4 regions of the Luteibacter rhizovicinus DSM 16549 genome follow, and region 3 is predicted to be linked to each of the others. Evidence: predicted binding sites of a transcription regulator. Region 3 holds the regulator's gene; each other region holds the start of a gene.
The links. Region 3 encodes FliA, which starts transcription of late flagellar genes. Its sites were predicted from a motif close to TAAAGTTTNNCNNNCNNNGGCCGATAA; they were not measured.

Region 1 (7,274 bases), 1.6 Mb from region 3:
CGAAAGATCCGCCATGTACTCGCCGGCCGGGTGCCGCGCACACCGGGCGATCCCAAGGCCGCGCCGGCGCCGTCGATGCCCTCGCCGAAGGGTGCCCCGGCCTCGTTGCGTGTGCTGGTGGTCGAGGATGATGCACTCATCCGCATGTCCATTGCCGAGATGCTCGAGAGCCGCGGGCACATCGTCTTCGAAGCGGGCGACGGCATCGAGGCCATGCGCTGGCACGGCGCCGAGGATATCGACATCCTGCTCACCGACGTCGGCCTGCCCGGGATGAATGGTGTCGAGGTCGCCGAGCGCATGCGTGAGGCACAGCCGTCGCTGCCGGTGCTTTTCGCCACCGGCGACCAGACCGCCAACGGCGTCGAGCGCGATGCGCGTACGGCGATCATCGTGAAGCCCTACGGCGTGGCGGACCTGATCGAGGCCATCGGGCGGATCACGCGGGGATCGTAAGGGCATCGCCGCTGAAGCGGCTCCCACAGGAGAGCATCGCCGATAAACCGGCTCCTACCGAGCAGGTTATCGGGCTCTGGTGGGAGCCGATTCATCGGCGATGGGTGCTCGCCTCAGGGCAACATATGCCCCCCGGTCACCCCATACGTCTCGCCCGTAATAAAGCTCGCCTCCTGCGACGCCAGCAGCACATATACCGGCGCGCACTCGACCGGCTGTCCCGGGCGCTTCAGCGGCACGTTCTTGCCGAACTCGACCAGCTTGTCCTGGGGCTGTCCGCCACTCGGCTGTAATGGCGTCCACACCGGACCCGGTGCCACCGCATTTACGCGGATGCCTTTCTCCGCAGCCTGCTTCGCCAGCGCCTTGGTGAAGGCGACGATAGCCGCCTTCGTGGGCGCGTAGTCGAGCAGGATGTCCGAAGGCTCATACGCCTGGATCGACGCGGTATTCACGATCGCCGCACCGGGCGGCATGTGCGGCAGGGCCGCCTTGCATAGCCAGAAGAGCGCGAACACGTTGGTCTGGAAGGTTGCCTGGAATGCCGCGCTGTCCAGGTCGGCGATGGACTTGGCGAACTGCTGGCGTCCCGCCACGTTCGCGAGGATGTCGAGACCGCCCAGGTCCTTCACAGCCCGGGCGACGAGTTGCTTGCAGAAGGCTTCGTCCTTCAGGTCGCCCGGCACGCCGAACACGGTATGGCCTTCGCCCGTGAGCAGGGCGATCACGTCGTCGGCGTCTTCCTGTTCTTCGGGGAGATAGTTGATCATCACGCTGGCGCCTTCACGCGCGAACGCGATCGCCGCCGCGCGGCCGATGCCGGAGTCGCCGCCGGTGACCAGGGCCTTGCGACCCTTCAGGCGGCCGTTGCCGCGGTAACTGGTCTCGCCGTGGTCAGGCTTCGGCACCATGTCGGCAGCGAGGCCGGGTGCCGGTTGCGGCTGCTTGGAAAAGTCCGGTTGCGGATATTGCGTGCGCGGGTCGCGCATCGTGTAGGGGTCGTACGTGGCGTGCTTCGCCATGGGGAGATCCTCACAGTGGAGAGAGATCTCCCGGTTTACGGGGCGGGACGTCCATGTCCCGTCCACGTCATGTCATTTGCCCATGCCGCCGAGCATGCCCTTGCCCTGCTTGAGCACGACATCGCAGGCCTTCTTGGTGACCTTGGCTTTCATGTCGCCCATGGGTGAGCTGTCCGAGCTGGCCGCGCCGCCCAGATCCACGGTCTTGCCGTCCTTGGACTTGAGCAGGCCCTTGGCGCCGTCGAGATAACCCTTGTCCTGCGTCGGCGCGGCGGCGGTCGCGGATGAGCCGCCACCCAGTTTGCCGAGCAACTGGTCCTTCACGCCCGAAGCGCCACTGTCGCCGCCGAGGTAATTGTTGGTGACGCAGTACTGCAGGATGCCGGCGACGTTGCCCATGCTGCCGGAGGTGAGCGAGCTGCTGGACGATCCACCCATCAGCTTGTCGAGCTGACCGGCGGATGCCACAGGAGCGGCGATGGCGAGGGTGAGGGCGATGCCGGCGAGGACGGTCTTCATGACGTTGGCTCCGGAGGGTCGAGGTCCGGAAGGGATAAACCTTCGCGCGTTAGACGGATGTAAGCGGTCCTCCGGCAGGCCTTCTTCTTGCCGGTTATGCTCGACCGTTCTCCCTCGCATCGGTCCCGGCCTTGCCAAGCACCCGCCTCCTGCCCACCGCCCTCCTGCTGACCCTGGCGGCCTCGCCGTTCGCGGGTGCCTCGCCCTCTGTGGGAGCCGATTCATCGGCGAAGGGTGCTAGCGGTAACCTTTCCATCCAATCCCCCCGCGTCGAACGCAGCAACACCCCCAGCTACGTAGACACACCCACCCCGCGCTTCTCCTGGCTCATCGCGTCACCAGTCAATGGGACACGCCAGACCGGCTATCGCATCGTCGTAACGCACGAAGGCAAGCCCGTCTGGGACAGCGGTGACGTCCGCTCGCCGCAATCCTTCGACATCGACTACGCGGGTCCCGCGCTCCTGCCAGGGCAACGCTACGAGTGGCGCGCCGAAGTCCAGACCTCGGACGGCAACGGCAGCACGACGTCGCACTTCGACACCGCGCTCGACGAGCCGGGCTGGCACGGCGCGAAGTGGATCGGCAAGGCCGACGCGACAAGTGTGCCCGCACCGCTGCTGCGCAAGGTCTTTCATGTCGATGCGAACGCCACGCGCGCGACGCTTTACGTCGCGGCGGGCGGGTACGCCGACCTCTCCGTCGATGGGCGTCCGGTGAGCGATGCCGTGCTTTCCCCCGGCTTCACCGACTACGACAAGCGCGTGGAAGTGGTCGCCAACGATGTCCCGCTGACGCCAGGCGAACATACGCTCGCTGCCGAACTGGGCCGCGGCTTCTACGGCATGACCAACCCGAACGTCTGGCATTGGGAGCGCGCGCCCTGGCACGGGCAGCCGCGACTGCGTGCGTTACTGCGCATTCGCTATGACGACGGACACGTGCAGGACATCGTCACCGACGACAGCTGGCGCATGGCCGACGGCCCGACACGTCTGGACGATCTCTACGGTGGTGAAACCTACGACGCGCGTGCATCGACACCGAGGACGTGGGTGCCGGCGGCCGTGCTTCCCGTGCCGCGCGGCAAACTCGTCGCGCAGACCGAACAGCCGATCCGCGTGATCGACACCTTGCACGCCACGTCGGTGACCGAGCCGAAGCCCGGCGTGTTCGTCTTCGCCTTCGCTCGCGTCATCGCCGGCTGGGCGACATTCGACGTGACGGGTCCGGCGGGGACGACGATCACGGCGCATTACGGCGAGAAGCTGATGCCCGATGGCACGGTGGATGCGCGCGATGAGCATCACTATTTCAAGGCGGGATTCCAGACGGATCGGCTCACGCTTGCCGGCACGCGCGAGCGCTGGCATCCGCGGTTCTCCTACAAGGGATTCCGCTACGTGCAGGTCGAAGGCTGGCCGGGCGGCGAACCGGCACTCGGTGCCGTCACCGCGCAGGTCGTGCATACCGACGTCGCCGTGACCGGCCGCTTCGAGAGCGCGAACCCGTTGCTCGACTGGATTCATCGCGCCGCGGTCGACACCTTGCTCAACAACCTCTACGGCATCCCCACCGATACGCCGATGTACGAGAAGAACGGCTGGACCGGCGACGGCATGCTCGGCGCGGATATGTTCCTGCGCAACGTCGATGCCGATCGCCTGCTGGCGAAGTGGGTGCGCGACATCGCCGATACGCGCAAGGCGGATGGTTCGCCTTTGCTGATCGCGCCGAATCCCGGCTGGGGCGACGTCCGCGCGCCGACCTGGCACGCCGCCTATGTGCTGGTGCCGTGGTCACTCTGGATGAACGCGGGTGACCGCCGTCCCATCGATGAACATATCGAAGGCATCGCGCGCTATGTGGCGATGGAGAACGCGCGTTCGCCCGGCGGCATTGCCGATACCGAACTGGGCGACTGGGTGAGTCCGGAAACCGACCCGGGTGGTGAGAATGCGCCGGAAGACAAACGCGTCGCCGCCACGGCGTACCTGTATCGCATGCAGCGCGTCACCGCGGACATGCTTCGCCTGCGCGGCGACACAACACGTGCGGCGGGATTCGATGCGCAGGCGGATCTCGTGCGCGATGCCTTCAATGCACGCTTCCTCGATCGCGTAGCCGGTCGCTACCGGGGCGAGGGCGATAAGGGCTATCGCCAGGCGCACAACCTGCTGGCGCTGGCCTTCGGGCTGGTGCCCGACGACTTGCGCGATCGCGTCGCCGCCGGCGTGGCGGCGGATGCGAAGGCCCGGGGCGACCACCTCGATACCGGCGCCCTGGCGACCAAGATTATCCTGCCGGTGCTTACCGCCACGGGGCACGCCGACGAGGCCTGGCGCATCGCCACGCAAGTGAGCTTTCCGAGTTGGGGCTTCTGGCGGGCGAACGGCGCGACCAGCCTGTGGGAGCACTGGAAGCTGGCCTCGCGCTCGCGGGGACATTATTTCCTCGGCACGGTGGATGACTGGCTGTTCGGTGATGTTGCCGGGTTGCGGCCGTTGGAACCGGGTTGGCGGAGGATCGAGGTGCGGCCGGCGGTGACCGCGTGGCTGGACCATGCATCGGCGGCGGTGATGACGCCTTATGGGGAGGCTTCGGTGGCCTGGCGGAAGGTCGGTGGGCGGGTGGAGCTGGATGTGCATGTGCCTGTGGGGGCGGAGGCGGTCATCGGGCTGCCTGGGCGGTCGGACAAGGTTGTGGGGTCGGGGGATCATCATTTGGGTGCTCCGTAGGGATCGCCGCTGAAGCGGCTCCCACACAGAGCGAGGCCTGCGCCGTTCATAAAGCCGTCGTAAAGACCTGCGAATTCCGGCCGTTAATGCATAGACGGGGAAAGCACAGGGTGACGGTACATGTCCGCATTGAAGAACTGGTTCGGCCGCACGACGTTGAACGCGCGCGTGTGGATGGTCATGACCGTGGTGGTGCTGGGCCTGGTCGGGCAGACCGTCATGTCGGGCGTGGAAAGTCGCCACGTGCAGATGACGCAGCTGGCCGACACGCTGGAGCAGCATGTCACCGCCGCCATCGCGATCGCCGATGCGTATCACGCGCGCGCTGAAAAGGGCCAGATGAGCGACCTCGAAGCGCGCGTCGCCGCACTCGACGACATCCAGGCGATGCGCTGGTCGAACAACACCGGCTATGTCTTCGCGTTCGACTCGGCGCTGACGATGCGCATGCATCCGCTGCGCGCCGACGACATCGGAAAGAACATTCGCGACGACAAGGACGGCAAGGGCTTTCATCAGTACGTGGCCATGCTCGAGGCCGACACGAAGGACGGCCATGGCATGACGCGTTACACACAGGTCATGCCCAAGACCAACGAGCTCAGGGACAAGATCAGCTATTCCAGCTGGTACAAACCCTGGGACCTGCACTTCATTTCCGGGGCCTACTTCAGCGACATCGACGCGGCGTTCCACGCGCAGCTGCAGCGTGACCTGCTCAAGTCCGCGCTCATCGCGGGGCTCGCGCTGCTGGTGATCTGGCTGTCGATGAGCAGTATCCGCGCGACCGTCGGTGGTGAGCCGCGTGACGCCGTGCATATTGCCGGCCGTATCGCCGGCGGCGACCTGCGAAGCGACGGTGGCGAGTACGCCCCGGCCAGCCTGCTCGGCGCACTGGAGCGCATGCGCGGTACCTTGTCCTCCATCGTTTCCGAAGTGCAGCAAGGGGCGCATGTCGTCGCCACGACGTCCGCCGAGATTGCGCGTGGCAACGACGACCTGTCGCAGCGCACGCAGGAGCAGGCGTCCAGCCTCGAAGAAACCGCGGCATCGATGGAGGAGATGACCGCCACGGTGAAGCAGAACGCGGAGAACGCCACCGCCGCCGACCGACTCTCGCGTCATGCACGCAGTGAAGCGGAGAAGGGTGGCGACGTGGTTGGCGAAGCGATGGCCGCCATGCGTGAGATCGGCGATTCCAGCCGCCGCATCGGCGACATCGTCGGCCTGATCGACGAGATCGCCTTCCAGACCAACCTGCTGGCGCTCAACGCTGCCGTGGAAGCGGCACGCGCCGGCGAACAAGGTCGGGGCTTCGCGGTCGTGGCGGCGGAAGTGCGTCGACTGGCCCAGTCCAGCGCCGCGGCGTCGCGCGAGATCAAGGGGCTGATCGCCGAAAGCGGTGAACGTGTCGAGATCGGCGCGGCGCTGGTCGAGCAGTCCTCCGGAGCCTTGCGCGATATCGTCGCCAGCGTGAAGAAGGTGACCGACATCGTCGCCGAGATCGCCGCGGCCAGCGCCGAGCAGTCGGCGGGTGTGGATCAGGTCAACCTGGCCATCGCGCAGATCGACCAGGTGACCCAGGAGAATGCCGCATTGGTGGAAGAGGCGGCCGCCGCGGCCAAGTCCATGCAGGACCAGGCTCACTCGCTGAGCGATCAGGTCGCGTTCTTCACCGTCGACGGCACCGCCAGCGCCGAGCGGCCAGCGCCTGTTTCGGCGGTGGAACGGGCCGCGCACGACCTCAGTTTCGGCCAGTCGGCGCCAGTGAAGAAGGGCAGCGATGCCTGGGCGGAATTCGCCTGAGGTGACAAAACGTCACTAAAGCGCTGCGAATAAGTCGCTTCAGTCAACAGTCCCGTCGGCCTATCGTCCTCCTCGTCACTATCAACACGAGGAGAACGTCATGTACGCCATTACCGGAATCACCGGCCAGGTCGGCACCGCCCTTGCCAATGCGCTGTTCGCTGCAGGCAAGCCTTTCCGCGCGGTCGTTCGCGATGCAGCGAAGGGTGTGGTCTTCGCCGAGCGCGGTGCCGAGGTCGCCGTCGCCGACGTGGATGACACGCCGGCGCTGACCCGTGCCTTCGAAGGCGCGGAAGCGGTCTTCGTGCTCCTGCCGCCGCTGTTCGATCCATCGCCGGGCTATCCGGAATCGGCCCGCAGCATTGCCTCCATCCGCGACGCCTTGCTCGCAGCCCGGCCCGATCGCGTGGTGGTCCTGTCGACGGTCGGCGCACACGCCACCGAGGAAAACCTTCTCTCGCAGCTGGGCCGGATGGAAGGCGTGCTGGGCAAGCTGCCCATGCCGGTAACCTTTCTGCGCGCCGGCTGGTTCTTCGAGAACGCGCAGTGGGATGTTGCCGCGGCGCGCGACACGGGCGTTATCGACAGCTATCTCTACCCCCTCGATCGTAAAGTGCCCATGGTCGCCACGAAGGACATTGGCGAGCTGGCCGCCACGCTCCTGGGCGAGGTCTCCACGGGCGTTCGTGTGGTCGAACTCGAAAGCCCCCTGCGGACCAGTCCGGACGATATC
Region 2 (7,274 bases), 2.2 Mb from region 3:
GGTCCGCGACCTGGCACAGAAACTCGACAAGAAGGTCGTGCTCGACATGCGTGGCGAGACCACCGAGCTGGACAAGACCGTGCTCGAGAAGATCGGCGATCCGCTGGTCCATCTGGTCCGCAACGCCATCGATCATGGCCTGGAAATGCCGGACAAGCGTCTCGCCGCAGGCAAGGGCGATACCGGCACGCTTCGTCTGGAAGCCTTCCATCGCGGCGGCAGCATCGTCGTCGAAGTCGCCGACAACGGCGCGGGTCTCAATCGCGACGCCATCGTGGCCAAGGCCATCCAGCGCGGCATCATCGCCACGGGCGAGGGCATGTCCGACGAGGCCGTGGCCGATCTCATCTTCGAAGCCGGCTTCTCCACCGCCGCCGCGACGACCGACCTTTCCGGTCGCGGCGTGGGCATGGACGTGGTCCGTCGCAACGTCATGGATCTGGGCGGCACGGTTGCCATCCGCAGCGTGCAGGGCAGTGGCACCACCTTCACCATCACCTTGCCGCTGACGCTGGCGATCATCGACGGCCTCACGGCTGCAGTGGGTGAGGAAATCTACATCGTGCCGCTCGTGTCCATCATCGAGTCGGTGCAGGTCAAGCCGGACACCGTTCGCAGCGTGGCCGGCGGCGGCGAGCTGTTCCGCTTCCGCGACAACTGGCTGCCGATCGTGCGCCTGTTCGACGTGTTCGGCTGCGCCGGGCAGCGCCGTGCGGTGGACGAGGGCATCGTCATCGTCGTGGAAGGCGAGGGCACTCGCATCGGCCTGTTCGTCGACGAACTGATCGGCCAGCAGCAGGCGGTCGTGAAGTCGCTCGAAGCCAACTACCGCCGCGTCACCGGCATCTCCGGTGCGACCATCCTGGCCGACGGCTCGGTGGCGCTCATCGCCGACGTGACCGGCCTGGTCCGCATGCAGGCGCGCCGCAAAGCCGCCTGATCGGCTCTGAGTGGGAGCCGCTTCAGCGGCGATTCCCCGCAGGCCAATGCCTGGGAGGGTGCGGCTGGCACCCTTTCGCCGATGAATCGGCTCCCAGAGGAACCGGCCATCCCGGTCGTCAGAAACGACCCACAGCCTGCAGATTTCCCCTCAAGAACCCACCGCGACGGCCGATACCCCAAGAGAAGGGGTCCCGAACCGCCGAACCGATCCGCCGTGGGAACGACATGAACCAGCAAGCCAGCTCCGCCTCCGCCCTGCCTGAAGAGGCCGCGCAGTACCTCACCGTGAACCTCGGTAACGAGGAGTACGGCGTCGATATCCTCGCCGTCCGCGAGATCCGCGGCTGGACGCCGGTCACTCGCATTCCCCAGGCCCCCGACTACGTGCTCGGCGTGCTCAACCTGCGCGGCGCCATCGTGCCGGTGCTCGACCTGCGCCTGCGCTTCGGTCTGGCACGCGAGGAATACACGGCCACCACCGTCACGGTCATCGTGATGGTCAACGGCCGCCAGTTCGGCGTCGTAGTCGATGCCGTCTCCGACGTGGTCGAGGTCGCCCCGGGCGACGTTCGTCCGGTGCCCGACATGGGCACCACCGTCGACACCGAATACCTGAAGGGACTCACCTCCGTCGCCGAGCGCATGGTTCTGCTGCTCGACGTGGATCGCCTGTTACAGCCGCAGGATGCGCAGATGCTGGAGGCCGCGTTGGCTTCCACGGATGTCAAAGCCGTCGCCTGATACCCGGTTAGTCCTTGCCGCACTTTGCCGATTGGAACCGTGATGAAGAAGTTCAAGTTCAAAGTCCCCGCCCTGACCGTTCGTGGCCGCCTGTACGGCGTGCTCGGCCTGCTCACGCTCATGCTCCTGGGTGGTGCCGCTGTCGGCCTGGGTGCGATGCACTTCCAGAACGAAGGCATGCGCCAGATCTATGAGGAGGAGCTCGCTCCGACCGAGATGCTGAGCCGCGTGAACACCGATGCGCTGATGTCCTTCGTCGTGCTGGGCGAGGCCGCCACCAAGGTCAGCAACAAGGACCAGGTGAAGCAGAAGGTCGCGGAGTTCCAGAAGTATCAGGACGAGATGGTCAAGCTGAAGGCCGATTTCGTGAAGCTGCCGATGTCCGCCGACGTCAAGAAGCTCTACGACAAGTGGCAGTCCACCAACACCGATTACGAGCAGGCCAAGGCCGACATGATCGACGCCCTGAACCAGGGTGACGAAGGGTCCAGCGACGTGCTCGAACTGCAGGTTCGTCCGCTCCTGATGGATCGCCAGAGCCAGCTCGGCAAACTGATCGAAGCCAAGCGCGATGAAGCGGCGGCGATCTATGCGAAGGAATCCGCCCAGTACAAGACCGTCCGTGCACTCAGCATCGGCTCGCTGGCTGTCGGCCTGTTCGTCTGCCTGCTGATCGGCGTCCTCGTCGTTCGCTCCATCATCCGCACGCTGTCGCACACCGTGTCCGTCGCGCACCAGATCGCCGAGGGCAAGCTCGGTCACGATATCCAGGTCACGCGCACCGACGAACTCGGCCAGCTGCAGGAAGCGTTCCGCGCCATGGACGAGCGCCTCAGCGCGATCGTCGGCGAAGTGCGTCACGGTTCGGGCTCGGTCAGCACGGCGGCGCAGCAGATCTCGCGCGGCAACGACGATCTCTCGCAGCGTACGCAGGAACAGGCCTCGAGCCTGGAAGAGACCGCCTCGTCGATGGAGGAAATGACCTCCACCGTGAAGCAGAACGCCGAGAACGCCAGCCACGCCAACCAGCTGGCCCGCGGCGCCCGCGAGCAGGCCGAGCGCGGTGGCGAAGTCGTCGCGCAGACGGTCGTCGCCATGCGTGAGATCAACAGCTCCAGCAAGAAGATTTCCGACATCGTCAGCCTCATCGACGAAATCGCTTTCCAGACCAACCTGCTCGCGCTCAACGCGGCGGTGGAAGCGGCACGTGCGGGCGAGCAGGGCCGCGGCTTCGCCGTGGTCGCGACCGAAGTGCGTAACCTGGCCCAGCGTTCGGCCGGTGCCGCGAAGGAAATCAAGGGCCTGATCAACGACAGCGCGAGCAAGGTCAAGGCCGGTTCCGAGCTGGTCGACCAGTCGGGCAAGGCACTCGCCGAGATCGTCGAAAGCGTGAAGAAGGTGACCGACATCGTCGCCGAGATCGCCGCGGCCAGCTCCGAGCAGTCGGCCGGTATCGACCAGGTCAACCACGCCGTGCTGCAGATGGACGAGATGACCCAGCAGAACGCCGCGCTGGTGGAAGAGTCGGCCGCCGCCGCCCGTGCCATGCACGAGCAGGCGAATGAGCTCAGCCGTCAGGTGTCGTTCTTCCAGATCGCCGGCCACGCATCGAACGCGCCCGCCGCCAAGGCGCCGCGCAAGGATGCCGCCCGCGAAGAGATGGAAACCGTGTTCGCCGCCGTGCGCAGCACGCCGGCACCGCGCGCCCCGCGTCCGGTCGAGTCGGCCGCCGACGCCGGTGTGTGGAAGGAGTTCTGATCGATGAATGCGCTCGTCAACAACGGCGATGCCGTCGGGCTGGCGGGCGCGACGGGACCGAATCTCGGCGAAAAAGAGTTCGGTTTCCTGCGTGAGTTCGTGTTGCAACACTGCGGCATCTCGCTGGGCGATCACAAACGGCAGCTGGTCCAGGGCCGTTTGCTGCGCCGCCTTCGTGCACTGAACCTCTCGGGCTTCGAGGCGTACTGCGATCTGCTACGCCGCGATCCCGAGGCGGAGCTCGGTGAGCTGGCCAGCTGCATCAGCACCAATGTCACCTCGTTCTTCCGCGAGATGCACCACTACGACATGCTCATCGACGAGCTCCTGCCGCGTTGGCTGGCAGAGAAGCGTGGCGGTGGTCGGCTGCGCATCTGGTCCGCGGGTTGCTCCACCGGTGAAGAGCCGTACGCTATCGCGATGGTGCTGGCCGAGGCCATCGAGCGCACCGGCATCCAGATCGACGCGAAGATCCTCGCCACCGATCTGTCGCCGCAAGCGCTCGAGGCGGCACGCAAGGGCGTCTACCCGGTGGATCGCCTGGGTGGCGTGAGCGATGCGCGGCGCAAGCGCTGGTTCCTGCGTGGCGAAGGTTCGTTCGATGGCTTCGTGCAGGTGCACCCGCGCCTGCGCGAGCTGGTCGCCATCCAGCCGCTGAACCTGCTCCATGAATGGCCGATGCAGGGCAAGTTCGACGCGATCTTCTGCCGCAACGTCGTCATCTATTTCGACAAGCCGACCAAACAGCGGCTGTTCTCCCGTTACGCCGGCATGCTGGAAAGCCACGGCTATCTGTTCCTGGGGCACTCGGAGTCCATGTATGGACTGTCCGAGGACTTCGATCTGATCGGCCGCACGGTCTACCGGAAACGCACATGAGCGACACGTTCGTCGCGCAGCCGAGGACGTTCATCGGCTTCGATCCGAAGAGCGTGCTGCCGGGATTCGAGCACGTTCGCCGCTTCTGGGATCCCGCCCAGGAAGTGGTTACGGTGAAGATTCTTCCGGGCGAGTATTACGTGAGCACCCAGGAAGAGATGATTTCCACGGTGCTCGGTTCCTGTGTGTCCGCGTGTGTTCGCGACGCACGGCGTCGTATCGGTGGGATGAATCATTTCATGCTGCCGGAGCCGGCCGGCGAGCGCGACAGCTGGACCTCGACGGTCGGCCGCGCAGCGCGCTACGGCAACGACGCGATGGAGCAACTGATCAACGCCATCCTCAAGGCTGGCGGCCGTCGCGACGATCTGGAAGTGAAGATTTTCGGGGGTGGACGCGTGCTGGCGACGATGACCGACATCGGCCAGCGCAACATCACCTTCGTCCAGCGCTACATCGCGACCGAGAACCTGAAGCTCTGCGCGGCCGATGTGGGTGACATCTACCCGCGCCAGGTGCAGTTCTTCCCGGTCAGCGGCAAGGTGCGCGTGCGTCAGTTGCGCGCCACGCACGACAACAATCTGGCCGATCGTGAGAAACGATACCTCAAGCGATTGGCCGACGATCCGATAAAGGGAGAGGTGGAACTGTTCTGACGCCTGTCGTCGGCAGTATCGCCTTCCACCATCCAGCTACCCGAGTCGCAAGCGCCCATGCAGAAAGTACGCGTCCTCATCGTCGACGATTCGGCCCTGGTCCGAAAGGTCCTGACGACCATGCTCGAGTCCGATCCGGGCATCGAGGTGGTCGGCACGGCCGCGGATCCGCTGATCGCCCGCGATAAGATCAAGCTGCTCAATCCCGACGTGCTCACGCTGGACGTCGAGATGCCGCGCATGGACGGCCTGACCTTCCTCGACAACCTGATGCGCCTGCGCCCGATGCCGGTGGTAATGGTCTCGACGCTGACCGAGCGGGGCGCCGACGTGACCCTGCGCGCGCTGGAACTGGGCGCGGTGGATTTCTTCACCAAGCCGCCGGCCGATCTCGCCAACACCTTCATGGACCACGCGCCGGAAATCTGCGCGAAGGTGCGCCTCGCCGCGGGCGCCAAGCCGCGTGAGCGCGCGGCGGTCAGCAAGCTGGACGTGGCCCCGCGCCTCTCCGCTGATGCCGTCCTGCCGCTCGCCCAGACGCCGGGCACGCGCGGTGGCACGCGCATCATCGCCATTGGCGCGTCCACGGGCGGTACCGAAGCGATCCGGGTGGTGCTCGAAGCGATGCCGCCGACCGCGCCGCCTATCGTCATCACCCAGCACATTCCCGCCGCTTTCAGCGGTCCCTTCGCCGCACGCATGGATTCGTGTTCCGCCATGCGCGTGATGGAAGCCCGCGACGGCCAGCCCATCCAGGCGGGCCACGCCTACATCGCGCCCGGCAGCCAGCACCTGCTGGTCATGTGGGACGGCGCCAAGCACGTCTGCCGTCTGCACGATGGCCCGCCGGTCAATCGTCACAAGCCTGCCGTCGACGTGCTGTTCCGTTCCATGGTCGCCAGCGTCGGCGCCGCGACCATCGGCGTGCTGCTCACCGGCATGGGCGACGACGGCGCCCGTGGCCTGGGTGAACTGAAGGAAATCGGTGCACCCACCCTGGTTCAGGACGAAGCCAGCTCGGTGGTCTGGGGTATGCCTGGCGCCGCCTGGAAAGCCGGTGCCGCCAACGAAATGCTTCCGCTCGACGCGATCGCTGCGCGCTTGCTCGCGCTCGCCCATACACCTGTTTCCGCCGCCGCCTCGCGCGTCGGCACCTGATAGCGAGACGTCATCATGCTTATCCCCAAGAACGAACGAAGCATCGGCTTTGCCGCCAGTGCCATCGCCCTGGTCCTCGTGCTGGTGTTCCATTCGGCCTGGGTCGCCCCGGTCGTCGTGGCACTCCTGACCGCGACCTGGATCGCGATCAGCCTGCGCCCGGCCGCGCTGCCGGACGTGGAGGTGGTGCTGCACTCGCCGTCTTCGGACGAAGCCTCGGTACGTGAGGCAATGGAAGACGTCCGCAGCGCCATCGTCGACGAGCTCGGCCACGCCAGCCGCGAACTGCACCAGGCACTGGATCTGCTGCGCGATGCCGTCGCCGAACTCGGTGGTGGCTTCAACGGCCTGTCACACAAGACCGGCAAGCAGCAGAAGCTGCTCAGCGAGATCATCGAGAGCGGTGGCAACGGCATCTCGGTGCAGGATTTCGCCTCGCGCACCGCCGGCTTGCTCGAGCACTTCGTCGGCCTGATCGTCCAGTTGTCGCGCGAGAGCCTGCGCATCGTCTACCGCATCGACGGCATGGCCAAGGAAATGGACGCCGTGTTCGCGCTGTTGAAGAACGTCAACACGATTGCCGAAGAGACCAACCTGCTGGCGCTGAATGCGGCTATCGAAGCGGCACGCGCCGGTGAATCCGGTCGTGGCTTCGCCGTGGTCGCTGGTGAGATCCGCAATCTCGCCCAGCACAGCAACCAGTTCAACGAAAAGATCGGTACCCACGTGGAGCGTTCGCGCACCGCGATGGAACAGCTTCGCGAGCTGGTCGGCCACATGGCCTCGCAGGACATGAACGTCGCGCTCTCGGCCAAGGGCGACATCGATCGCATGATGTCGACCATCACCGAATCCAACGCACGCACCAGCGCCGCCGCCGACGAAGCCGCTTCGATCAATCGCGGCCTCGGCAACGACGTCTCCACAACCATCCGCTCGCTGCAGTTCGAAGACATTCTCAGCCAGCTGCTGCACCAGACGCGCTCGCGCCTGGTCGAGCTGCAGGAAATCACCGCCGACTGCACGCGCGACATCGAAGAACTGGCCTGCGCGCCGGCCGATCCGGCCGAGCTCGGCGCCCGTGCCCAGCGCGTCCGCTCGCGCCTGGCCGAGCAGCGTGAGCGTGCCCGCTTGCGTTCA
Region 3 (7,274 bases):
CAACGGTCGTCGTGGTCTTGCCTACCCCACCTTTCTGGTTGGAGACCGCCCAGACGCGCATCAGCGATTACCCCCTGCAGGAGTCGCCGTTGCGATCGGTGCGGGAGCCACCGTCGGAGCCGTCGCCGCACCGACGACGGGAAGACGATCGGCATCGCTATAGAAACGCGCCGGCTCAGCCTTGTCGCTCATCACGACGATGAGCACGCGGCGATTGCGATTGCGGCCTTCGTCGGTACCGTTGTCGGTGGTCGGACGAAACTCGCCCCAGCCGACGATGCCGACACGATGCGGATCGACGCCACTGGTCGTCAGCAGGCGTGCCACCGTCGCCGCACGGGCGGCCGACAATTCCCAGTTCGAAGGGAAGGTCGCCGTCGCGATGGGCGTGTTGTCGGTGTAGCCCTCGATGCGCATGGCGTTCGGGAACGGGCCGAGGATGCCGGCGAGCTTGCGCAGCACGTCTTCGGCGGTGCCCTGCAGCCTGGCCACGCCGACGGGAAAGAGGATGTCGGTACGGACTTCGATCTCGAGCCAGTCCTTGGTCTGGCGCACGCTGACCAGGTTCTTGTCGATCAGCGGCTTCATCGCGCGCTGCACTTCGTCGGAGATCTGGCTGAGGCTGGCGTCCTCGGTCTTGCCGACCGTGGTATTCGCCGCCGTCGCGGTATTGATGCTCGCCGATTCCTGTCGCGTGGGAGCGGCGCCTTCGTGCCCCGGCAGAGGCAGGTTGCGTGGCGGAATCGGCACGTCGATCTTGGCAATGGGGGCAGCGGCCGGCGCGCGCGACTGGTTCGGCAGCGGCACCTGCGCGGCGGGCGTCGCCTCGCGGATCGGCTCGATGACCTTGCCGGTGCCGTTGAAAGCCTCGTTGATCGACTGCGCCATGACGCGGAACTTGGTTTCGTTCACGGCCGAGACCGCATACATCACCACGAATAACGCCAGCAGCAGCGTGATCAGATCCCCGTAGGGAATCGCCCAGCGCTCGTGGTTGATGTGTTCTTCGTGGTGGCGCCGCTTCACGAAAGGAATCCCTGGAGCTTGCTTTCAATGTGCCGCGGGTTGTCGCCCTGGGCGATCGAAACCAGGCCTTCCACAAGGATTTCGCGCATCTGCGAGCGCAGGCGGGCGAGGCCTTTCAGTCGTGATGCCATGGGCAAGGCGAGCAGGTTGGCCAGGCCGATACCGTAGATCGTCGCGACGAAGGCCGCGGCGATGCCATGACCGAGCTTGCTCGGGTCGGCGAGATTCTGCATGACCGACATCAGGCCCATGACGGCGCCGATGATGCCCATCGTCGGCGAATACGCACCGGCGTTCTCGAAGACCTTGGCGGCTTCGATGTCGGTGTGTTCGCGTGCGTAGACTTCCACTTCGAGCACGGAACGCATGGCGTCCGGCTCGGTGCCGTCGACGAGCAGTTGCAGCCCCTTGCGGATGAAGGGATCGGATTCACGCTCGATTGCCGGCTCCAGGCCGAGCAGGCCCGTGCGACGGGAAATCTCGCTCCAGCCGACGATGCGGCTGACCAGATTCTCCGACTCGATGTCCGGTGGGCGATACACCCAGGGCAGCATGGTCCAGGCGCGCTTGAGCACCGGGCCGGGCGTTTGCACCAGCAGCGCGGCGAGCGTGCCGAGGAAGACGATGACGAACGCCGCCGGGTTCCACAGGGCATCGAGGCTCGAGCCCTTGAGGATGGTGCCCACGATGATGACCACGAAAGCCAGGATCGTTCCGACGACGCTCACGATATCCATATCAGACAGCCATCCTTAGTGAAGGCAGCACCTGGCCCGCATCGTCGGCGAGGCCGGCGAGGTCGAGCACGAGGGAGATGCGGCCATCGCCGGTGATCGTCGCGCCTGCGACGCCCGGGACATCCTTGAGGAACGGACCCAGCGGCTTGGCCATGACGTCTTCGCGGCCGAGCACTTCGTCGACCAGGCAACCGAGTGTCTGGTGGCCGATCTGCACGACGACGACGTGACCGCCCTTCCCCGCCGCGCCGGCCCAGTTGCCGAGGTCGGCAAGCGGCAGCGCGCGCTGGCGATGCGAGGCGACAATGCGACCGTCCAGTTCCTGGATCTGGCCCGGCACGAGTTCGAACACTTCGGTGACGTTGGACAACGGCAGCGACAGCAGGCGATTACCGACGCGAACCATGAGCACGCGCATGATCGCCAGGGTAAGCGGTACCGAGAGACGGACCGTGCTGCCATGGCCGACGCGCGAGTCGATCGAGAGCGTGCCGCCGAGTTCGACGATCTTGGTCTTGACCACGTCCATGCCGACGCCTCGGCCGGAAATATCCGAGACCTCGGCCGCGGTGGAGAAACCGGGACGGAAGACGATTTCGTAGCACTCGCGCTCATCCAGACGCGCCGCCTGCTCTTCGTCCATCAGGCCTTTTTCGACGGCCTTCCGACGCAGGACCTCGGGATCCATGCCCTTGCCGTCGTCGGTGACGGTGATGACGATGCGGTCGCCGAACTGGCCGGCGGCCAGGCGAACCGTGCCGGAGCGCGATTTGCCGGCGCGTTCACGCACGTCGGGCATCTCGATGCCGTGGTCTACCGCGTTGCGAAGCAGGTGCACCAGCGGATCGGCCAGCGCCTCGACCACGGTACGGTCGATATCGGTGTCTTCGCCCTCGGTGACCAGCTCGATGTCCTTGCCGAGCTGACGCGCGAGGTCGCGGATGATGCGGGGGAAACGCGAGAAGAGTTTGCCCACCGGCTGCATGCGCATGCGCAACACGGCGTTCTGCAGATCTTCGGCGACGCGCTCGAGTTCACCGATGGCGCGTTCCATCGGGTCGTTCGTGCCGCGCGGCGCGAGATTGGTCAGGCGGTTGCGGACGAGTACCAGCTCGCCTGCGGCATCGACGAGGCTGTCGAGGCGGAAGGTGTCGACGCGGACGGTGGTGTCGGCCGTTGACGAGGCGCGTTTTTCGGTGGTGGCTGTGGGTTTTGCGGTGGGAGCCGGTTTTGCTGGTGGGGTTGCGGCGGCGGGGATCGCCGATGAATCGGCTCCTACAGGGGTAGTGGACGCTACGGCGGGTTGGATCGCCGATGAATCGGCTCCTGCAACAGCGGTGGCCGGCGTGAGCGTGCCGGGGGCGGCGGTGCCGTGGAGGCTGTCTAGGAGGGCCTCGAATTCGTCGTCGCTGATGGCGTTGGGATCGGCGGCGGGCATCGCCGCCGAAGCGGCTCCCACAGATGGCGCTTCGGCGATCGGTGTTGCGGTGGCCGGGATCGCCGCTGAAGCGGCTCCCACATTTGCCGCCGCCCCTGCAGGGGCGGCGGCATCGGCGCCGGGGGCACCGGTGCCGTAGAGCGAATCCAGCAGCGCTTCGAATTCATCGTCGTTGATCGTGCCCGAAGGTGTCGAGGCCGGTGCGCGGTCGTTGCGCGCGGCGTCGAGCATGGCTTCGAATTCGTCTTCGATCGGATCGTAGGGGCGCTGCGACGACACGGCGGGGGCGCTGGTCGACGCCGGCGTCGACATCACCGGCGACAGCGCCACCGGCGGTGCGGAGCCGGCACGACCCGGAATCAGCAGGCGGTCGAGCACGGAGCGAGGCGCGGGCTCGGCGGGAACGCCCGCGTCGGCCGCACGCATCATGTCGTTGAGGAGGTCCAGCGACTCGAGCAGCGCATCCATGAAGCCGGGGTTCAACACCACCGCGCCGTTACGGGCCTCGTTGAGGAGGTCCTCGGCGCGGTGGCACAGCTCCACCATGGCGTTGAGGCCCAGAAAGCCCGCACCGCCCTTCACGGTATGGAACGCGCGGAAGACCGCGTTCAGCAGCTCGGCGTCCCCCGGCGAGGCTTCGAGATCCACGAGCTGTTCGCCCAGGCTCTCGAGCAGTTCGCGTGCTTCGATCAGGAAGACATTGAGCAGCTCGTTGTCCAGCTCCACGCTCATACGGCGCTCAGAACCCGAATTCGCTGAGCAGTCGATCCACTTCGTCCTGGCTGACCTTGTCCGGGGCCGGTGCGTGTGCGCCACCGGCCAGCGAACCAGTGAGACGCACCAGTTCGACCAGCGACGACTCCACCTTGGCCATGAACGATTCGACCTGCGCGACGCGCTGGCCGGACAGATCCTGCCAGGACTGGGCCTCGACCATCTCGCCCAGGCCGATGTCGCAGCTCTGCGCGAAATCGCCGACGCGCACGGCCAGGGCCGTCGCATTCGGTGCGAAGGCCGGATCGGCGTGATCGAGCACCAGCACTTCGTCGGCCTGCTTGGCCAGCGCCTGCGCCTGAGGACGCAGCCTGTCGCTGAAATCGAGGGTGCGGTGAGCCGCCTGTGAGCTCATCTCGAGCACGTCGCGCAGGTGTTTGCGCGCATCGCTCATGTTGCCCGGCACGCCATCGCTGGAGATATCGGAGGCCAGACGGCGGACCGACTCGTGCAGATCGCGCGCAAGATGGCCCAGGGCCAGGAACAGGTGCTGTTCACGGCTGCGCAGGAGGCGATCGAGCGCCTGTTCGAAGGCGACGCTGTCATCGGCGTCGAGCAACTCGCGCAGCTCGGGAACGACCTCGTGGCCGGGGTTAAGCATGGTATTCATCGTCATTCCCTTAGCCCGCAGCCGCGGCGAGTCGTTCGAAGATCTTGTCGAGCTTTTCCTTCAGCGTGACCGCCGTGAACGGCTTGACCACGTAGCCGTTCACGCCGCTCTGCGCGGCGGCGATGATCTGGTCGCGATTGTTCTCGGCCGTGACCATCAGCACCGGCATCGACTTCAGCGCGGCGTCCGCGCGGATCGCGCGAAGCAGGTCGATGCCCGTCATGTTGGGCATGTTCCAGTCGGTCACCACCAGGTCGAAAGGCTGGGCACGCAACATCGTGAGCGCCGCGTTGCCGTCTTCAGCCTCCTGGATGAGGGTGTTCGTAAATCCCAGCTCGACCAGGAGATTCCTGACGATGCGTCGCATGGTGGAGAAATCGTCCACCACGAGGATTTTCATGTTCTTGTCCAAAACTCGTCTCCGCCTGACTGCGCGTTCTTACCGGCGACGGCACCGTAATGCCGTCAATGCTTGTCTTTCCAACCCGTCATGCGTGCGCGGAGGCGAATCAGGGCCTGGCCATGGATCTGGCACACCCGCGATTCACTCACACCCAGCACCGCACCGATTTCCTTCAGATTGAGCTCTTCATCGTAGTACAGCGACATCACCAGCTTCTCGCGTTCGGGCAGGCCGTCGATGGATTGGGCCAGCGCATCGCGCAAGCCGTCCTGTTCGAAGATCCCTTCCGGCCCCGCGGCATCCGGGTCCGCGACATCGATCGCCGCGCCTTCGTCGCCTTCGGGCGCCGTAAGACTGAGCAACCGCGCGCTCGCCGCGTCGGCCAGGATCTGGTTGTACTCCATGGCGTCGATGCCCAGCCGCTTCATCACCTCGGCGTCTTCGGCATCACCACCTGTCTCGTTCTCGATCTGCCTCGTTACTTCAGCCACCTCGCGCAACTTCCGGTGCACGGAGCGGGGGGTCCAGTCCGTCTTGCGCAGTTCGTCCAGCATCGCGCCCCGTATGCGGATACCCGCATAGGTCTCGAAACTGGCCGCGCGAGTCGGCGAGTAATTTCTTGCGGCCTCCAGCAGTCCGATCATCCCGGCCTGCATGAGGTCGTTTGCATCCACGCTTGGCGGCAGCCGGCCCATCAGGTGATAGGCGATCCGGCGCACCAGCGGCGCGTGGGTTCGTACCAATTGATCCGCCGGGATTCGCGTGACTTCAAGGTATTCCGTCGCAACGCTCACAGTGGCAACCCTCCTCCCAGGTGGGACCGCTCGGCGAAAAAGCCGATGCGACCCTGAGCACGGGGTTCGGGTTCACCCCATGTATCGACCGACCTGGCCAGATTCTTGAATCCAACTGCAGATCGGCTGCTCGGCCAGACATCGACCACCGCCGACTGGCGGCGAATCGCCTGGCGCAGGTACTCGTCGTGCGGGACCATCCCCATGAAATCCAAGGAAACATCCAGGAATCGGTTGGTCACCCGGGACAGTTTCTCGAACAGCTGGCGACCTTCCTGGGCATGGCGGACCATGTTGGCCACGATGCGGAAGCGGTTCACGCCGAACTCCCGGCTCATGACCTTGATCAGGGCGTAGGCATCGGTCAGCGAGGCCGGCTCGTCGCAGACCACCACCACGACTTCGTCGGAAGCCGCGGCGAACATGGAGACGCTGTCCGAAATGCCGGCGGCGGTGTCGACGATCAGGTATTCGGGGGCGATCGGGTATTCGTCGAACGCGCGGATGACGGCGGCATGCTCGATATTCGGCAACTGCGCCATGCGGCGCGCGCCGGAGGTGGCCGGAATCACCTTCAGGCCATGCGGCGCCTGGAGGATCAGATCCTCGATGCGGCACTCGCCCTCGAGCATGTGCCCGAGGTGACGGGTCGGCTGCAGCCCGAGCAGCACGTCGATATTGGCCATGGCCAGATCGGCATCGAGCAGGACGACGTCGCGTCCGCCCATGGCCAGGGCCATACCGAGGTTGACCGCCACGGTGGTCTTGCCGACGCCGCCCTTGCCGCCCGCGATCGCGATGCTGCGGGTAGGGCGACGGTCGTCAAGCCAGTTGAGGCCGGCGGCCTGGGTGCTATCGACGTGTGTGGTCATGAAGGAATTCACTGCCGTGAAAGAGTGTGCGGTGGCGGTAGTCACGTTATGCGGTTTCCCGATCAGGCGAGCGCGGGCGCCGCGGTGCCGAAACGATCGGCAAGTACGGCGTCGTCGGGCTCCTCGTTGCGCTGCTTGAGCAGTTGGGCTGCGAGGCAGACCAGCTTGCGCGCATCGGCGGAGGCGATGTCTTCGGGCACACGCTGCCCGTCGGTGGTGTAGTCCAGCGGCATGGCGTGGCGAATGAGTGCCGACAGGGCGCCGCCGATCAGCGGCGCCTCGTCGAGCTTGGTAAGGATGGCGGTCTGCGGTGACAGCGGCGCGTACGAGCGGATCGCGTTGTCGATCGCCTGGGCCTGCGCATTGGCGGCGAGCACCAGGCAGACGCGCAGGTTCGAGGTCGCGCGCAGCGTGTCGAACTGCTGCTGCAGCTTGGGATCGTTGCCGGCCATGCCGGCGGTGTCGACCAGCACGGTGTGCTTGCTGCGCAGCTGGAGAAGCACGTTGCGCAGGCTGTCCGCATCGTGGGCGTTGTACACGCGCACGCCGAGGAGGCGACCGTAATGCTCGAGCTGCGCGCCGGCACCGATACGGTACTGGTCGGCGCTGATGAGGGCGAC
Region 4 (7,274 bases), 2.2 Mb from region 3:
CGCGCCATCGATCCGCAGCTGGCGCTCGAGGCCTGGTCCGAAGCGGACCCCCTGAACGATCGTGAGCGGCAGGTGTTGCGTCTGGCCGGGGAGGGGCATTCGGCCAGCGATATCGGTACGCAGCTGAATCTCTCGCATGGCACGGTGCGTAATTACCTGTCCGAGGCGATCGGCAAGCTGGGCGCCGCGAACCGCATCGAAGCCTTCCGGCTGGCCCGGCAGAAAGGTTGGCTCTGACCGCTACAATGCGCCGGTAGCGCGCCGCTTCCGGCGCGTGCTGGGGAACGCCATCAGGATGGCCCACGTGTTGCGGACTCTCTCGATCGTCATGATCGCGACGATGTTTGTCGCCGCGTGCGGTCGTGCGCCTGCGCCGCTGAGTCACGATGCCTATGTCTGGCAGCGACAGTGGACACCGGCGTTGCGTGAGGCCCTGGTCAGCTCCGCGGACCTCGTCCGCGACTGGCGCGTCCTCGTTGCGCAGGCCGATCGCGACGGACAATTTCATGTCTTTGCCCCGGATACGCAGACACTGGCTCGCAGTGGCCGGCCTGTCGTGTTGGTCGTCCGCATAGACGGGCGGCTTGCGGCTTTCGATGCGCAGGCGCTGGCCGCGCGCATCGCGACACTCGCGACCGGATGGCCCGCCGGCCGCGTCGCTGGCCTCGAGATCGATTACGACTGTCCCACGGCGCGGCTGCCTGCTTATGCCGCCTTCCTGGCAGCGCTGCGCCCCCGGTTGGGGGCGATACCGCTCTCGATCACGGCCTTGCCGACGTGGATCGGCTCGTCCGATCTCGATGCGCTGCTGGCACTGCCGGACGAGTCCGTTCTCCAGGTCCATGCCGTACAGGCGCCACAAGCGGGCTTGTTCGATCCGGCCGTGGCCGATCGCTGGGTGGATGAGTTCGCAACGCATACGCGCAAGCCTTTCCGTGTTGCCCTGCCGACCTACGGTTCCCGCGTGAGCTGGAACGACGACGGGAGCCTGCTTGCCGTCGAAAGCGAGCAAGCCGCGCTGGCCGCTGGCGCGACCTCGGCGGAACTGTACGCGGCACCCGATACGCTGCTCGCCTTCGTGAAACACCTTGCCAACGACCGGCCTCGCGGTCTCATCGGGGTGGTGTGGTTTCGTCTGCCGACGGCGGACGACTCGCGCGCGTGGAGCCTCGCCACCTGGCGCGGCGTCGTCGCGGGTCACCTCGATAGTCGCCCCCTGATGGTGACCTTGCAGCCAGGTTCGTCTGCCGACGCTCCCTTCGATGTGATGGTCGACAACGCCAGCGAGTCCGATGCGGCCCCGCCGGCGCGCGTTGCCTTGCCCGCATCCTGCGATGTGGCCGATGGCATCGACGGATACCGCCTGCAGCGTCGCGACGCGTCGCTCGAACTCATCGCCGCGAACGCGCGCCCGATGCCTGCCCATACACGCCGATCGATCGGTTGGGTTCGCTGCAAGGCGGGCACGCCGCTCACTCTTTTACCGATACCCGCACAAGGAACGCCCGTTTCATGATGAAGCAGAAGACGCTCGCGATCGGCTTCGCGGTCGCCGTAGTCGGCGCCGTGGCATGGGCTTGCGGCCCCGATTTTCCGACGCAGATGCTGGACGATCGTGCGGCCACGCTGAAGGCGGTGCCACAAAACACCTTCGCCTTCGAAGCCCAGCACCTGTTGCCTGCCAGCGATGGTCTGGTGGCGGTCGAGACGGGACGCTATGGCGAGGCATCGAAGACAAAACCCGACCTTACGCCCGAGCAGATCGAGCGGGTCAAGACGTTGCACGCCTCCGAGACGGGCGCGGAGGCGTTCGAGAAGGGTGGCGACCTTCCGGCGGACGTGCGCGCCTACGTGGCCGGCGCCGTGGACTGGGGTCGCGCGACGCAGGATTGCCCGGACACGCCCGACAGCTCCTACGGCGAAGCGTTGAGCAAGCCGCCGTGCGCCGTGTTCGACGCCGATGCCCTCGACAAGGCACAGGCAAGCTTCGAGCAGGTGCTTGCCATGCCCGCGGATCAGTCGGTTCTCCGCGGCGCCTGGGCCGCCTATATGCTCGGCGAAGTACACGCCTTGCGGGCCGCGCAGGCGGCAGCCACGCCGGCCTTCGCGACACACCGCGATGCAGCGGCAAAGGCCTTTCAGCAGGTGCGCGCCCGCGTGCTTGCCGGCGCGTCCGACGCGCAGGGACTGGCCGTGGCGAGCTTCGGTGAAGAGGCGCGGCTGAGCCTGTATGCCGACGGCAAACCCTGCGTCTGGGTGGATCTCTACAACGGCGAGGATTGCGCGTCCTCGCTTTCGCCGACGGATCTGAAACATGCCATCGCGCTTTATGCCGCGCAGGCGGGGCATGGCTCGGGCAACGCCGTGCAGTCACTGGCATCGATCGCCAGCACGGTGCTGACCAACCCGGACCAGCTCGATGCGCTGATCGATGGACCCGTGTCGCAGCGACTTCTGGTTACGTATGCGCTGAGCTGGGTGTCGCCGCAGACCACGGACGGCCAGCCGCAGCCGGTGCTGACGGCCCTGGTCGATGCGATCCAGAAGCATGGTGCGGACAAGGTCAGCGCGGCGGATCGCCTTGCCTCGCTCGCCTACGAACTCGGTCGCTACGACGAGGCGGAGAAGCTGGTCGCCAAGGCCGACGGCCCCCTGGCCAGTTGGGTGCGCGCCAAGCTGGCCTTGCGCAAGGGTGACCGCGAAGCCGCTGCGCGCGCGTACGCCGATGCCGCCAAGGCTTTTCCTCGCGTCGACGATCCCAAGGCGTCCCTGGAGACCGACAGTGTGCATCGGCTGATGGGCGAACGCGGCGTGCTGGCGCTGGCGCGCGGCGAGTACGTCGAAGCGATGACACACATGTATGAGGCCTCGATGGCCGTTGGCGGTGACGGCAACGTCTATGACGGTGAACTGGAAGAGTCGGGTGCCGGCTACGGCAACGACATGAATTACGTCGCCGAGCGTGTGCTGACGGTCGACGAGCTGAAGACGTTCATCGACGCCCGGGCACCCGCCTCACCGGCACCTGCAGCAAAGCCGGACAAGGATCATCCGGCCGAACCGCTCTCGCTCAACGATCGCCTGCGCTGGCTCCTGGCCCGACGCCTGATGCGTGCCGGCCGCTTCGATGACGCCGAGGCCTATTTCGCGCAGGGCGTGGATGCCCGCTTCGGCGACGTGGATCTGCGCGCCAAGGCGAAGGCATACGCGGCCGATGTCCATGACGGCGACCACGCGTGGACCGATATCGGCAAGGCCGAAGCACGCTACGCGGCCGCCAGGATCGCGCGCGAGAACGGTATGGAACTGTTCGGCTTCGAGCAGGGGCCGGATTACGGCGACAACGGCGGCGGCTACCAGGGCGGCAGCGGACAGAGCGCGGAAACGCTCAAGGGAGACCTGGTCACGGCCGGCGAACACCAGCGCTTCAATGACAGCGCCGCCCAGCCCGACCGTCGCTTCCACTACCGCTACCTTGCCGCCGACCGGGCCGTCTCGGCGGCCGACCTGCTGCCCCCACGTTCGCAGGCCTTCGCCGCCAGCCTGTGCATGGCCACCCACTGGATGCTCGAAGGCCCGCCGGACTACAACGAAGCCAGCGACGGCGACGCCACCAAGCCACCCAATGAACGCCAGCGCCGCGCCCAGGCGTACTACGCCCGTTACGTGAAGCAGGGGCCGTACGTCGAGTGGGCGGAAAGCTTCGGCTGGAACTGTGAAGAGCCGGACTTCGCCAGCGCCCGCAAGCTACAGCGCGCCCAGCAGGTAAAGGCGGCAAAGCACGTGATCCGCAAGTACCTCCCCGTGGAAATCGCGGTGCTCGTCCTGGCAGTGGCTGGTGTTATTTACCTGCTGATCCGTAGGCGCCGGCGCGCTGTTGCTCGGTAGGAGCCGATTCATCGGCGATCCCGCGGCAGCGGGCCAGTCCGAGGTAGGAGCCGATTCATCGGCGATCCCGCGGCAGCGGGCAAGGGTGTCGCAAGCACCCGGTTCGCCGATGAATCGGCTCCTACCAAGCCAGCCCCAGCCGAATGGGCGATAATCTCCCACCCGCCGCCCGAAACCCCCTCTCGTGAAGAAATCCGACTTCGACTTCGACCTGCCGCCTGACCTGATCGCCCAGGCCCCCCTGGCCCGGCGCTCCGGGAGCCGGCTGCTGGTGGTCGACGTCGGCGCACACACGAAGAAGGACCGGAAGTTCTACGAGCTCCCGGAAATGCTCCAGCCGGGCGACCTGCTGATCTTCAACGACACCCGGGTTCTCCCCGCGCGCCTTTATGGCCGCAAGGACACCGGCGGCGAGGTCGAGATCCTGATCGAGCGGGTCACCGGCCCGCACGAGGCGCGCGCCCAGCTCGGCGTAAGCAAGAAGCCGAAAGAGGGCGGCCGGATCGAACTGGCCGACGGCAGCATGATCACCGTGCTCGGTCGCGAGGGCGAATTCTTCCTGTTGCGTTTCGAAAGCGAGGAGCCGCTCGAGCGTCTCCTGTCGCGCCTGGGCGAAATGCCCCTGCCGCCGTACATCGAGCGCGGTGCCGAGGAAGCCGACAACGAGCGCTACCAGACTGTCTTCGCCCGCGAGCCCGGTGCCGTCGCCGCGCCGACGGCAGGCCTTCATTTCGACGAAGAACTGCTGGCCAAGCTGCGCGCGCGCGGTGTCGAGATGGGCTACGTCACCTTGCATGTCGGCGCAGGGACGTTCCAGCCGATGCGTGCCGAAGATGTTCGCGACCACGTGATGCATCGCGAGTGGCTCAATGTCGGCGCCGGCCTCGTGGAGAAGATCCGCGAAACGCGTGCGGCCGGCGGTCGGGTGGTCGCGGTTGGCACCACCGTCGTCCGCGCGCTGGAAAGCGCGACGGTCGAAGGCGTGCTGCGGCCGTTCGCTGGCGAGACTCAGATTTTCATCTTCCCTGGCTACAAGATCACCAGCGTCGATGCGCTGATCACCAACTTCCACCTGCCACAGTCGACCTTGCTGATGCTGGTCTCGGCGCTGGCCGGTAAGGAGGCGATCCTGGAGTCGTACCGTTACGCCGTGCTGCAGCGTTACCGCTTTTTCTCCTACGGTGACGCGATGTTGATCGTGCCTTCCAAGACGTCGTGACATAGGCGGGTTTTCGGCACGCCCTCGCTATCTGCCTGACACCCATGCAGAGCACGTCTCCCACCTACAACCTAGGTCGGGTTGCCGTCTGCCTTCGGATGATCGACGCTGTCTTCGCTCCCATCATCAAGGACGACACACGATGAGCATCGAAGATCAGGAAAGGATCGATTTTACGGGCGGTGACCTGCACGGATGGACTCTGGATGAGTACCCGCGCGCCACGGTAGTCCAGGAAGGGGAAAGCAGCTTCCTTCGTAGCGACAACCCCCTCTACTACAACGGGATGGTTCTCAGCAAAAGCGTTCCCGGCCTCACGGTAGGGGGCTATTACGAGTTCAGTGTCGCTCTCCGCACGCATGGGCAGAAGGGGATGGGTCTTCAGGTCATCCTGGATGACGGGCACTCGGGAGTGCACAGCGCTCTGGATATCGATCTGGCACATGCTCAGGTAACGCCGGGAAGGTGGCAGCAACTGAAGGGCTACATCTTCAAGCGCAACACGACGGTGACCGATGACGTCCTTATCAATGCCTACGGTATCTTCAAGCTCGACATGGATGATGTCAGGCTGTCGTTAACGCCCGTCGACGCGAGAAAGGTGAGCTTCGACACGTTGACCGTTCCCTCCCGGTCCATGCTCAGGCGCTGACATCCTCGGACCATCATCGAGTGGGCAGCACCCCCTAAAGCTTTCCCCTCCAAGGCCGATAAGACCATCGAACGAACCCCCGGGCGACACGCGCCCGGGGCCGAACCGGTACGGACGATGGCGAAGAAATCCTCCAAAGACGCAACGTTGGCGCCCCTGGCGCTCGACGCGGACCTGCGTATTGCCGCGGCCCCGGCCTTGCGCGATACCCTGCTCAAGGCGCTTGCCGCCGGCGACGCCGTCGAACTCGACGGTACGGCGGTGGCCCAGGTGGATACGGCGGCCCTGCAGCTGCTCGCGGCGTTTTCCCGAGATGCGCGTGCGGCCGGGCTTTCCGTGACCTGGACCGGCGCCAGCGACAGCCTGCAGCGCGGCGTGGCCGTGCTCGGCCTTAACTCATTGATTGAACTGCCGGCTCGCGCCGGCGTGAACTGAAGGTGCTTCGATGGCTAAGATTCTTGCGGTAGACGACTCGGCTTCCATGCGCAGCATGGTGGCCTTCACCCTTCGCGGCGCCGGTCACGATGTCGAAGAGGCCGATAACGGCCAGGCGGCACTCGATTCGGCAGCTGTCCACAAGTTCGACCTGATCCTGGCCGACGTGAACATGCCTGTGATGGACGGCATCACGATGGTTCGCGAGATCCGCACCCGTGCGGACTACCGCGGTATCCCCATCCTCATGCTCACCACCGAGTCGAACCCGGAAAAGAAGATGGAAGGCAAGGCGGCCGGTGCGACCGGCTGGCTGGTCAAGCCGTTCGATCCGGACCAGCTCCTGGCGACGGTCAACCGCGTCCTCGGCTGATCCCAGCCGCGTCTGTTTTCACTTTAGTGTTCCGGTAATTCCAGGGTCTCCCCATGTCCAAAGTCGATCTGGCGCAATTCCACAAGGCGTTTTACGAGGAGAGCCTCGATGGTCTCGACGCCATGGAGCAGGCCCTGCTCGCCCTGGACGAGGGCGCCGAGGACCCGGAACTGATCAACGTGGTGTTCCGCGCCGCCCACTCGATCAAGGGCGGTGCGGCCACCTTCGGTTTCACCGATGTCGCTGCGTTCACCCACGTCGCCGAGAACCTGATGGACGAGGTCCGCAGCGGCCGCCGTCCGATGGCGAAGGCCGTGGTGGAACTGCTGCTGCGCTCGGGCGACACCGTGCGCGACATGCTTTCCCTGTCGATGACCGGCCAGCCGGCCGCCACGGCGGAAAGCCAGGCCCTGCTGGCCGAGCTGTCGGCGATGGTGTCCGGCCATGCGGTCGCTCCGGTGGCCGTCGCGAAGGCTGCCGCACCCACCGAGGCGATCGAAGGCTGGGACATCGCCTTCCGTCCCTTCGACTACCTGCTGAAGTCCGGTAACGATCCGGCCCGCATGTTCCGCGAACTCGAGGCCCTCGGCCCGCTCGCGGTCACCTGCGATGCCAGCAAACTTCCCGCGCTGGCCGAGATGGACGCCGAGTCGTCCTACCTCGGCTGGACGCTCCGCCTCGATGCCGGGGCCAAGCGTGCGGCGGTC

Region 1: BJI69_RS09055 (methyl-accepting chemotaxis protein) is a predicted target of FliA. The motif match lies at 4,796-4,822, and genes of this name have one in related genera.
Region 2: BJI69_RS13515 (chemotaxis protein CheW) is a predicted target of FliA. The motif match lies at 1,091-1,117, and genes of this name have one in related genera.
Region 4: BJI69_RS13500 (STAS domain-containing protein) is a predicted target of FliA. The motif match lies at 5,795-5,821, and genes of this name have one in related genera.

What each region holds. Positions count from the first base shown of each region.
Region 1 is NZ_CP017480.1:2,008,742-2,016,015, forward strand. Features, by position in the region: gene BJI69_RS09035 (hybrid sensor histidine kinase/response regulator) at 1-456, shown strand, start outside; gene BJI69_RS09040 (SDR family oxidoreductase) at 570-1,478, opposite strand; gene BJI69_RS09045 (DUF2501 domain-containing protein) at 1,551-1,997, opposite strand; gene BJI69_RS09050 (alpha-L-rhamnosidase) at 2,129-4,735, shown strand; gene BJI69_RS09055 (methyl-accepting chemotaxis protein) at 4,856-6,541, shown strand; gene BJI69_RS09060 (NmrA family NAD(P)-binding protein) at 6,642-7,274, shown strand, end outside.
Region 2 is NZ_CP017480.1:2,971,832-2,979,105, forward strand. Features, by position in the region: gene BJI69_RS13510 (chemotaxis protein CheA) at 1-940, shown strand, start outside; gene BJI69_RS13515 (chemotaxis protein CheW) at 1,168-1,683, shown strand; gene BJI69_RS13520 (methyl-accepting chemotaxis protein) at 1,726-3,441, shown strand; gene BJI69_RS13525 (CheR family methyltransferase) at 3,445-4,320, shown strand; gene cheD (chemoreceptor glutamine deamidase CheD) at 4,317-4,976, shown strand; gene BJI69_RS13535 (protein-glutamate methylesterase/protein-glutamine glutaminase) at 5,034-6,134, shown strand; gene BJI69_RS13540 (methyl-accepting chemotaxis protein) at 6,150-7,274, shown strand, end outside.
Region 3 is NZ_CP017480.1:402,887-410,160, forward strand. Features, by position in the region: gene BJI69_RS01885 (ParA family protein) at 1-61, opposite strand, end outside; gene motD (flagellar motor protein MotD) at 61-1,026, opposite strand; gene BJI69_RS01895 (flagellar motor protein) at 1,023-1,763, opposite strand; gene BJI69_RS01900 (chemotaxis protein CheA) at 1,765-3,933, opposite strand; gene BJI69_RS01905 (protein phosphatase CheZ) at 3,941-4,585, opposite strand; gene cheY (chemotaxis response regulator CheY) at 4,596-4,997, opposite strand; gene BJI69_RS01915 (RNA polymerase sigma factor FliA) at 5,051-5,782, opposite strand; gene BJI69_RS01920 (MinD/ParA family protein) at 5,779-6,654, opposite strand; gene flhF (flagellar biosynthesis GTPase FlhF) at 6,717-7,274, opposite strand, start outside.
Region 4 is NZ_CP017480.1:2,964,175-2,971,448, forward strand. Features, by position in the region: gene BJI69_RS13475 (response regulator transcription factor) at 1-237, shown strand, start outside; gene BJI69_RS13480 (DUF3142 domain-containing protein) at 305-1,516, shown strand; gene BJI69_RS13485 (hypothetical protein) at 1,513-3,888, shown strand; gene queA (tRNA preQ1(34) S-adenosylmethionine ribosyltransferase-isomerase QueA) at 4,073-5,107, shown strand; gene BJI69_RS13495 (hypothetical protein) at 5,250-5,759, shown strand; gene BJI69_RS13500 (STAS domain-containing protein) at 5,877-6,194, shown strand; gene BJI69_RS13505 (response regulator) at 6,205-6,567, shown strand; gene BJI69_RS13510 (chemotaxis protein CheA) at 6,621-7,274, shown strand, end outside.